One region of the Macrococcus brunensis genome, then DNA from elsewhere that is predicted to be linked to it. Evidence: predicted binding sites of a transcription regulator. Region 1 holds the regulator's gene; the other holds the start of a gene.
The links. Region 1 encodes CtsR, which represses protease genes until heat stress. Its sites were predicted from a motif close to ATGGTCAATAAAGGTCAAACA; they were not measured.
Positions count from the first base shown of each region.

Region 2: a site for CtsR is predicted at 2,387-2,407, ahead of clpB (ATP-dependent chaperone ClpB). Genes of this name have one in related genera too.

Region 1 is NZ_CP092179.1:2,017,265-2,021,701, reverse strand. It holds gene MGG13_RS10710 (nitroreductase family protein) at 1-199, shown strand, start outside; gene MGG13_RS10705 (LutC/YkgG family protein) at 267-812, shown strand; gene MGG13_RS10700 (NupC/NupG family nucleoside CNT transporter) at 851-2,071, opposite strand; gene MGG13_RS10695 (CtsR family transcriptional regulator) at 2,232-2,690, shown strand; gene MGG13_RS10690 (UvrB/UvrC motif-containing protein) at 2,702-3,082, shown strand; gene MGG13_RS10685 (protein arginine kinase) at 3,072-4,076, shown strand; gene MGG13_RS10680 (ATP-dependent Clp protease ATP-binding subunit) at 4,088-4,437, shown strand, end outside.
Region 2 is NZ_CP092179.1:697,894-702,330, reverse strand. It holds gene clpB (ATP-dependent chaperone ClpB) at 1-2,376, opposite strand, end outside; gene MGG13_RS03755 (Crp/Fnr family transcriptional regulator) at 2,539-3,234, shown strand; gene MGG13_RS03750 (metal-sulfur cluster assembly factor) at 3,269-3,577, opposite strand; gene MGG13_RS03745 (Cof-type HAD-IIB family hydrolase) at 3,653-4,437, shown strand, end outside.

The DNA.
Region 1 (4,437 bases):
CTATGATACGAATCCGATCGGTGGTTTTGAACGTGATGAAGTGATGGAGGCTTTGAGTATCAATAAAGAGCGCTACGTGCCTGTCATGTTCATTGCAATGGGGAAAGGTGTGAAAGCACCTCATGACAGCAGCCGTCATGAAATAGAGGAGATTGTCTCCTTTAATGGTGGCGACGCTGAAGGTATCATTGGACAATAAAAGCTCAAGGAGGGAATTCCCGGACTGACCCCAGGATAAGACATTAGCAGGCTTATCACAGGATGAATTGGTAGAAGTCATGAAGCAGCACAGCATTGCTATTCATACAGATATCGTTGAAACAAATTCAGCTGAACTGAATGAGGTACTGGCGCATGTTATTGACACATATGGTGGCGGAGAAGTCATCGCCTGGAATGATCCACGTTTTGATGAGCTGAACATTGATTTAAAAAGATATGATACTTTTATCTGGGATGAGGACAAAGGTGCAGAAAATATCGAAGTCGCAGAACGTGCGAACATCGGTATTACTTTCAGTGATGTGACGCTTGCTGAAAGTGCCACAGTCGTCCTATACGCAGATAAAGGAAAAGGACGCAGTGTCAGCCTGCTACCGGCTACATATGTCGCCATTATTCCGAAGTCAACGATTGTGCCGCGATTTACGCAGGCAGCCGAGCAGATCAATCTAAGAAATAATGATTCGGATTTTCCGACATGTATCAACCTGATCACTGGTCCATCCAACTCAGCAGATATTGAGATGAAACTGGTTGTGGGTGTACATGGTCCAATCAAAGCGACTTATATTATCGTTGAAGACTATTAAAAAAGCTTCGAAATCAATTGATTTCGAAGCTTTTTTTATTATAAGAAGAATCCTGCAATAGTCGCAGAGATGAATGATACAAGTGTCGCACCGTAAAGTAATTTCAGACCAAATCTTGCAACGACGTCACCTTGTTTGTCATTCAATGATTTAATTGCACCGGCAATAATACCGATAGATGAGAAGTTAGCGAATGAAACTAAGAATACTGACACGATACCAATCGCACGTTCAGATAATTCACCTGTATTTTTATCGACGATATTCTGTACATCAAGCATAGCGACGAATTCGTTCGATACTAGTTTAGTTGCCATGATCGAACCTGCGCGAACTGCATCGCCCCAAGGAATACCTGTTAAGAAGGCAAGTGGTGCAAAGACATAACCCAGTAATGTCTGGAAGTTGAATTCACCTGGCGTCACCGCATCGACGATTCCGTTTAACATGGCAATTAAAGCGATATAACCAATCAGCATTGCACCGACGATGATGGCTACTTTGAAACCGTCTAAGATGTATTCACCTAACATTTCGAAGAATGACTGTTTATGTTCATTTTCAGTCATGATAACACTGTTCTCTTCTTCATCTGAAACACGATAAGGATTGATGATAGAAGCGATAATAAAACCACCAAATAAATTTAAGACAATCGCTGTTACCACATATTCTGGTTTAATCATTGTGAAGTAGGCACCGACAATTGAAAGTGATACAGTCGACATCGCTGAAGCTGTTAAAGTATATAAACGGTGTTTAGGAATATAAGGAAGCTGTTTCTTTAATGAAATGAATACTTCAGATTGTCCTAGAATAGCTGAAGCGACAGCATTGTATGATTCCAGTTTACCCATGCCGTTGATTTTAGAAATCGCAAGACCTAAGTATTTAATAATGAAAGGTAAAATTCTTAAATACTGAAGAATACCGATTAAAGCAGAGATAAAAGTAATGGGAAGTAAGACTTGAGTAAAGAAGTTATTCATGGCCTCGCCTTTTTCATTCAGGTTGACCATGTTAGGAAAAACAAAGTTGACCCCTTCAGCAGCGTATCCTAATAAGAAACCAAATCCAGTTGCAAGCTTATCTACGAGCCAGACTCCTCCAGGTGTCTTGAGCAATAAGAATGCCAGGAGAAACTGGATCACTAGCATAATACCAATATATTGCCATCTCACATTTTTCTTATCTGAACTGATTGCCCATGCGAGTAATAGGAAGATGACGATACCAATTACGCCAATAATATAATTCATTTTTTTCCTCTCTTTCCTATATAGATTAAAACATCATTAAATATCATACTATATTTTTTATGAAAGCGGTACCTCTTTCGGAGGTGAGAGACAAATTGTTTGCACTCATTCTGCATTGTCCCTATAATAAAGTCAAAGATGGTCAAAAAGAGGTGAAATCATGAAAAATATGTCTGACATTATCGAACAATATTTGAAGCAGTTACTTGAACAGAGCGGGGATGCCGTGGAAATTAAACGTTCAAAGATTGCTGAGAAATTTGATTGTGTACCGTCGCAATTAAATTATGTCATCAAGACCCGCTTCACAAGTGAACATGGTTATGAGATTGAGAGTAAGCGTGGTGGGGGCGGTTATATCCGTATTACGAAGATTGAATCCAATAATCAGGGCGCCTTTATTGATCACTTGAGTGCAATGACAGGACAGCATGTCAGTCAGCAGAAGGCAGAGCATATCATTGACGCTTTGTCACAGAATGACTTGATTTCAGACCGTGAGAAGCGTCTGCTTCTTGCGACGATTCATCGCGATACATTATATGTAGATGTACCGTATAGAGATTATATCAGAGCGAATATTCTGCAGAGTGTCCTGACAGTTGTTCGCTACCATTAGTGAGGTGCAGCATGAACTATAATGATGAAGAGTTTACAATTAACCAGCTTCTGAAACATCTGCTTAGAGAAGAGCAATCAGAACCCGTATGTCCGAACTGTGGCCTGGCGCTTAATGAAGCGCTGCATATCGGTAAGTTCGGCTGTCATACCTGCTATTCAGCATTCAGTGACTATGTGCCGCAGATTGTCGAACGCGTGCAGGCTGGCAACCAGAAACATACCGGACAAGCACCTCTTAAGTCGGCAGAAAAAATTAAGCTGAAGAAACAGATAGAAGCGCTCGAGGCTAAACTCGAAGGATTGGTCGCTGAACAGGCTTTTGAAGAAGCGGTGACTGTGCGCGATGAAATTAAGGCACTCAGAGAAAGGGAGGATTCCGATGCTGGATAAACATTTAAATATGCAGCTTGGAGACTGGATGCAGCAGGAAGACCAGCCTATTATCCTGAGCTCCAGAATTAGACTCGCCCGTAACCTTGAGAATTTTGTGCATCCGCTCATGTATGATGATCAGACAGGTGAGCAGGTGCTGAACGAAGTATCTGCTGTCCTGGCGCCGCAGTTCGATGAAGTGAGACTTGCTGACCTTGATGTCAATGCCAGACAGATGCTGGTCATCAAGCATCTCGTGAGTAAGGAACTGCTAAATCAGCCTTATGGGGCCGTCTTCCTCAATGAAGATGAATCCGTCAGCATTATGATTAACGAAGAAGATCATATTCGTATTCAAGTACTGGGTCGTGACTTATCTCTTGATCAGCTTTATCTGAAAGCCGAAGAAATTGATCAGCAGATAGATGAGAAGATGACGTTATCTTTTGATGAAACGCTCGGTTATTTAACGACCTGCCCGACCAATATCGGTACGGGTCTTAGAGCGAGTGTCATGCTTCATCTGCCGGGACTTTCTATTATGAAGCGCATGACGCGTATTGCGCAGGCAATCAATCGCTTCGGTTACACAATTCGCGGCATATATGGTGAAGGCAGTCAGGGTCTTGGACATGTCTACCAGGTATCCAATCAGCTGACACTCGGTAAGAGCGAGGAAGCAATTATCAGTGACCTGAAGCAGATTGTGGAACAGATTATCGGTGAGGAAGAAGCGATGCGTCAACGGCTGTTTGATTATGATTATATCGAAACATCTGACCGCATCAACCGCAGTCTTGGTATTTTAAAATATGCACGTCTGATCAGTGCAGAAGAAGCAAGTCTGAGACTAAGTGAAGTGAAAATGGGTATAGATATGGGAATCATTCCCACACAGCCTTTTCGATTTAATGAACTGATGATGGCGATCCAGCCCCCTTTTCTGAATACAATCAATGAAGCACTTGAAATAGATGAAAAAAGAGCCAAGATGCTTAGAGAGCATCTTTAAAAGGAGGAAACATAATGTTTGGTAAATTAACAGAACGCGCACAGCGTGTCCTTGCACATGCGCAGGAAGAAGCGATTCGTCTGCAGCATAATAATATCGGAACTGAGCACTTATTGCTTGGTCTTGTCAAAGAACCTGACGGTATTGCAGCAAAAGTACTGGCAGAGTTTGATATTACAGAAGAAAAAATTATCAATGAAGTAGAACAGCTGATTGGTCACGGTACAGGACTTGGCGGTACGATTCAGTACACACCAAGAGCGAAAAAAGTGATTGAATTATCACTCGATGAAGCTCGTCGCCTGAATCATTCATTTGTCGGTACAGAGCATATCCTGCTTGGTCTGATTCGTGAAAATGA
Region 2 (4,437 bases), 800 kb from region 1:
ATCCATCAGACGACGGTTCAGCTGATCAACAAATTTGTCGACGATGAAAGTGATATCATTTGCGCTGAGTGTTTTGAAGAGCACGATATCGTCCATACGGTTCAAGATTTCCGGTTTGAAGTAACTATGCAGCGCTTCATCGACCTGACTGCGCGCTTCATCTGTAATCTCACCGTCCTCAATACCATTCAACAAGTATTGTGAACCGATGTTACTCGTCATGATGATGATCGTATTTTTAAAGTCTACGATACGCCCTTTAGCATCTGTCAGACGGCCTTCGTCCAGAAGCTGCAGAAGTACGTTGAAGACATCACTATGGGCTTTTTCGACTTCATCAAGCAGAATCACTGAATAGGGCTGACGTCGAACCGCTTCAGTCAGCTGTCCGCCTTCTTCATAACCTATGTAACCTGGAGGCGCGCCGATAAGTCTCGCCACTGCGTGTTTTTCCATATATTCACTCATATCGATTCGAATCATATGTTTCTCTGAATCAAACATCGTACTAGCCAGTGCTTTGGCAAGCTCTGTTTTACCGACCCCAGTAGGACCCAGGAACAGGAAACTGCCGATCGGACGGTTTGGATCTTTTATGCCAGCACGTGCACGCACGACGGCATCTGCCACTAAATCGACTGCCTCGTCCTGACCGACAACACGTTCATGCAGAATATCGGATAGTTTCAGCAGTTTTTCTTTTTCTGTTTCCACTAGTTTAGAGATTGGGATACCTGTCCACTGCGATACGATGTAGCCGATCTCTTCATTTGTCACGACTTCACGGATCAGACGGTCCTTACCTTTCGTCTCTTCCTGAAAATCTTCTTCAAGCTGTGCCAGTTCTTTTTCGATTTCTGGGATCTTACCATACTGGAGCTCTGAAGCTTTCGCTAAATCATAGTTATTCTGCGCTTCTTCCAGCTGTGTACGGTATTGATCCAGTTCAGAGCGTTTTTCCTGTAAGACCTGGATCTGTGATTTCTCTTTTTCCACTTTAGCCGCAAGAATCTGCTGTTTCTCTTTCTCATCAGCAAGCTCTTTCTGCAGTTCGTCAAGACGCATACGGCTGGCACTGTCTTCTTCATTTTTCAATGCTTTTTCTTCAATTTCGAGCTGCAGTACTCGACGATTGACTGCATCCAGTTCAGTCGGATTAGATCCCATCTCTGTACGGATCGTCGCACAGGCCTGGTCAACTAAGTCGATGGCTTTATCCGGCAGGAATCGATCAGTAATATAACGGTCTGACAGTTCAGCTGCCGCAACGAGTGCTCTATCCTGAATACGAACACCGTGATATACTTCGTATCTTTCTTTCAGGCCACGAAGAACAGAGACAGTATCTTCAACGTCCGGTTCTGCTACCAGTACTTTCTGGAAACGACGCTCTAAAGCAGAATCCTTCTCGATATATTGACGATACTCATTCAGCGTAGTCGCACCGATGCAGTGAAGTTCTCCGCGTGCAAGCATCGGTTTTAACATATTGCCGGCATCCATCGCCCCTTCTGTTTTACCGGCGCCGACCATCATATGAATCTCGTCAATGAACAGAATAATCTGTCCTTCACTTTCCTTCACTTCTTTTAACACGGCTTTTAAACGTTCTTCAAATTCACCGCGGAATTTAGCGCCTGCAACTAGTGCACTGAGATCCAGTTCAAAAATAGTTTTGTTCAGAAGTGATTCCGGCACGTCTTTACGAACGATACGCTGTGCCAGTCCTTCGACTATGGCAGTCTTACCGACACCCGGTTCCCCGATTAAGATAGGATTATTCTTGGTCTTACGACTTAAAATACGAATCGCGTTACGAACTTCTTCATCTCGTCCGATAACCGGATCCATTTTACCGTTACGGACTTCCTCAACTAAGTCTCTCCCATATTTTTTCAGTACTTCATATTGAACTTCAGGATTTTGTGATGTCACATGGTTTCCTCCTCTGATCTGATTAATGATTTCTTTAATGACTTCTGATTTGCTGCCGACAAACTCGCGTGTCAGTCCATGAGACTGAACGGCTGCCAGTATGAGATGTTCCACTGATAAATAGTCATCTGACATTTCTTTTTGCAGTTGCTCAGATTTTTGTATCAGCTGGTTCAAGTCATTGCTTAAATACTGACCGTACTGCATATTATCACCACTGACTGCGGGCAGACTATTCAATCTTTCTTCCAGTTTAGCGGTATATTCTTTTAAGTTCAGGTTCGCTCTTTCAAAAACCGTGGACAGCATACTATCCGTATCTTTAGCAAAATGCAGTAAAATACTTTCAGGTTCAATGGTCTGCATTTTCCGTTCTACGGCATCACTTTGGGCTGCTTCAACAGCGGTCTGGACATTGTAAGTCATTTTATCTGCGTTCATATTGCCACCTCATTTGACTATATTTGACCTTTAATAATATTATATATCCATTTTATGCGTGTGACAAACATCATGCTTTTCATATCGGAAAAATTTAAATCGTGCCATATTATGAAAAACGTCTATGCTATAATAGAAAAAAAGCGGACAAGGATGAATAGTATGGTACAAATCAATTTTCATGAAGCCACGAACGTCGTCAACTATATTCTGGATAACGGTAAAGAAGAATCCTTTAAAGCAGGGCAGTATATTTATCAGGCAGAAGACCCGGCGGACTATATCTATGTCATCAAAAGCGGCATCGTCCTCATTAACCGTATGGTCGAAGATGGTAAGGAACTATCCATGAAGATGCTGTCAAGCCGTTCTATTTTTGGCGCTGTGACGCTGTTATGTGGTCCTAAGAAACATTCACTCTTCGCTAAAGTGAAGTCAGCTGCCACTGTCCGCAAAATTGAACTGAAGACTTTCGAGACCGCTTTACTAGCTGATGAAGTCATGAAGTATGAATGGATGCTCTGGCAGCAGAATGAAAATAGCAAAAATGAATATAAGATGCGTGATTTATTTACCCTCGGCAAAAAAGGAGCGCTCTATTCAACATTGATCAGACTCAGCAATACGTACGGCGTTAAGCAAGAAGAAGGTATTCTGCTGAATGTTGAAATGACAAATAATGACCTTGCGAATCTGTGCGGCACGACCCGAGAAGGTGTAAACAGGGTCATCAGTCAGCTGAAGACTGATGATATCATCAGTGTTAAAGGTAAGTACATTATGCTTAAAAACATCCAGTACCTCAAAGATGAAATCAGCTGTGAAAGCTGTCCAATTAATATCTGCAGAATCGAATAAAAAAACCCGCAGAAAATAATCTGCGGGTTTCTGATTAGCTGACACCAAGTGCAATCTTAGCGTAACGGCTCATCATTTCTTTATTCCAAGGTGGATTCCAGACGATATTCACTTCGACACCTTTAATTTCTGGTAATTCGCCGAGTGCTGTCTTCACCTGATCAATAATCTGAGGTCCCATTGGGCAGCCCATAGATGTTAAAGTCATATCAACAGTGACGATACCGTCATCATCCATATCGACGTGATAAACAAGTCCTAAATTAATGATATCAATTCCAAGCTCTGGATCAATAACGTTTTCCAGTGCACCGAGAATACTATCTTTCATTGCTTCTTCCATGCTATTCACTCCTTCCATTCACTTTCTCTAACTATAACAAATTCCTTAACTATCGCCAATTAAATGATATGATAGATGGCAGAAAGGATTGAACTGATGAACGCTAAACACTTAATCTGCCTCGATCTCGATGGCACTTTACTTACAGATGAAAAAACTGTTTCACCTTATACTAAAAATATTCTTCAGCAATTAAAAGAGCAAGGGCATGAAGTGATGATCTCAACCGGTCGCCCCTATCGCGCCAGTGAAATTTATTACAATGAACTCGGCCTGGATTCACCGATCGTCAACTTCAATGGTGCTTTTATCCATCATCCAAAAGACGATACTTTTAAAGTTGTGCATGAACCGCTCGATTTATCAATCGCAAAAGCTATATTCGAACAGCTGGAAGACTTGAACATCCAGAATATCATCGCTGAAGTGAAAGACCATATTTATTTCCATTACCACGATGAATACTTGTTCCACGGCTTCACGATGGGTAATCCAGTCGTTCAAAATGGTGACTTAAATTTCACATTGCAGGAGGAACCAACTAGTATTCTGATCCAGGCAGAAGAAGAACATGTCCCTGCTATCCGTGAGCACTTAAGCGATGTCTATGCAGAACAACTGGAACATCGTCGCTGGGGTGCACCTTACCCTGTCATCGAGATCGTCAAAAAAGGAATCAATAAAGCTGTCGGTATTCAATATGTTTCTGAAACATTAGGTATTAAACAGGAACATATCATCGCGTTTGGCGATGAAGACAATGATTTCGAGATGATAGAGTATGCCGGCACAGGTATTGCCATGGCTAATGCCATCCAGGAACTGAAGTTGCGGGCTGATGAAGTCACACTTTCCAACAA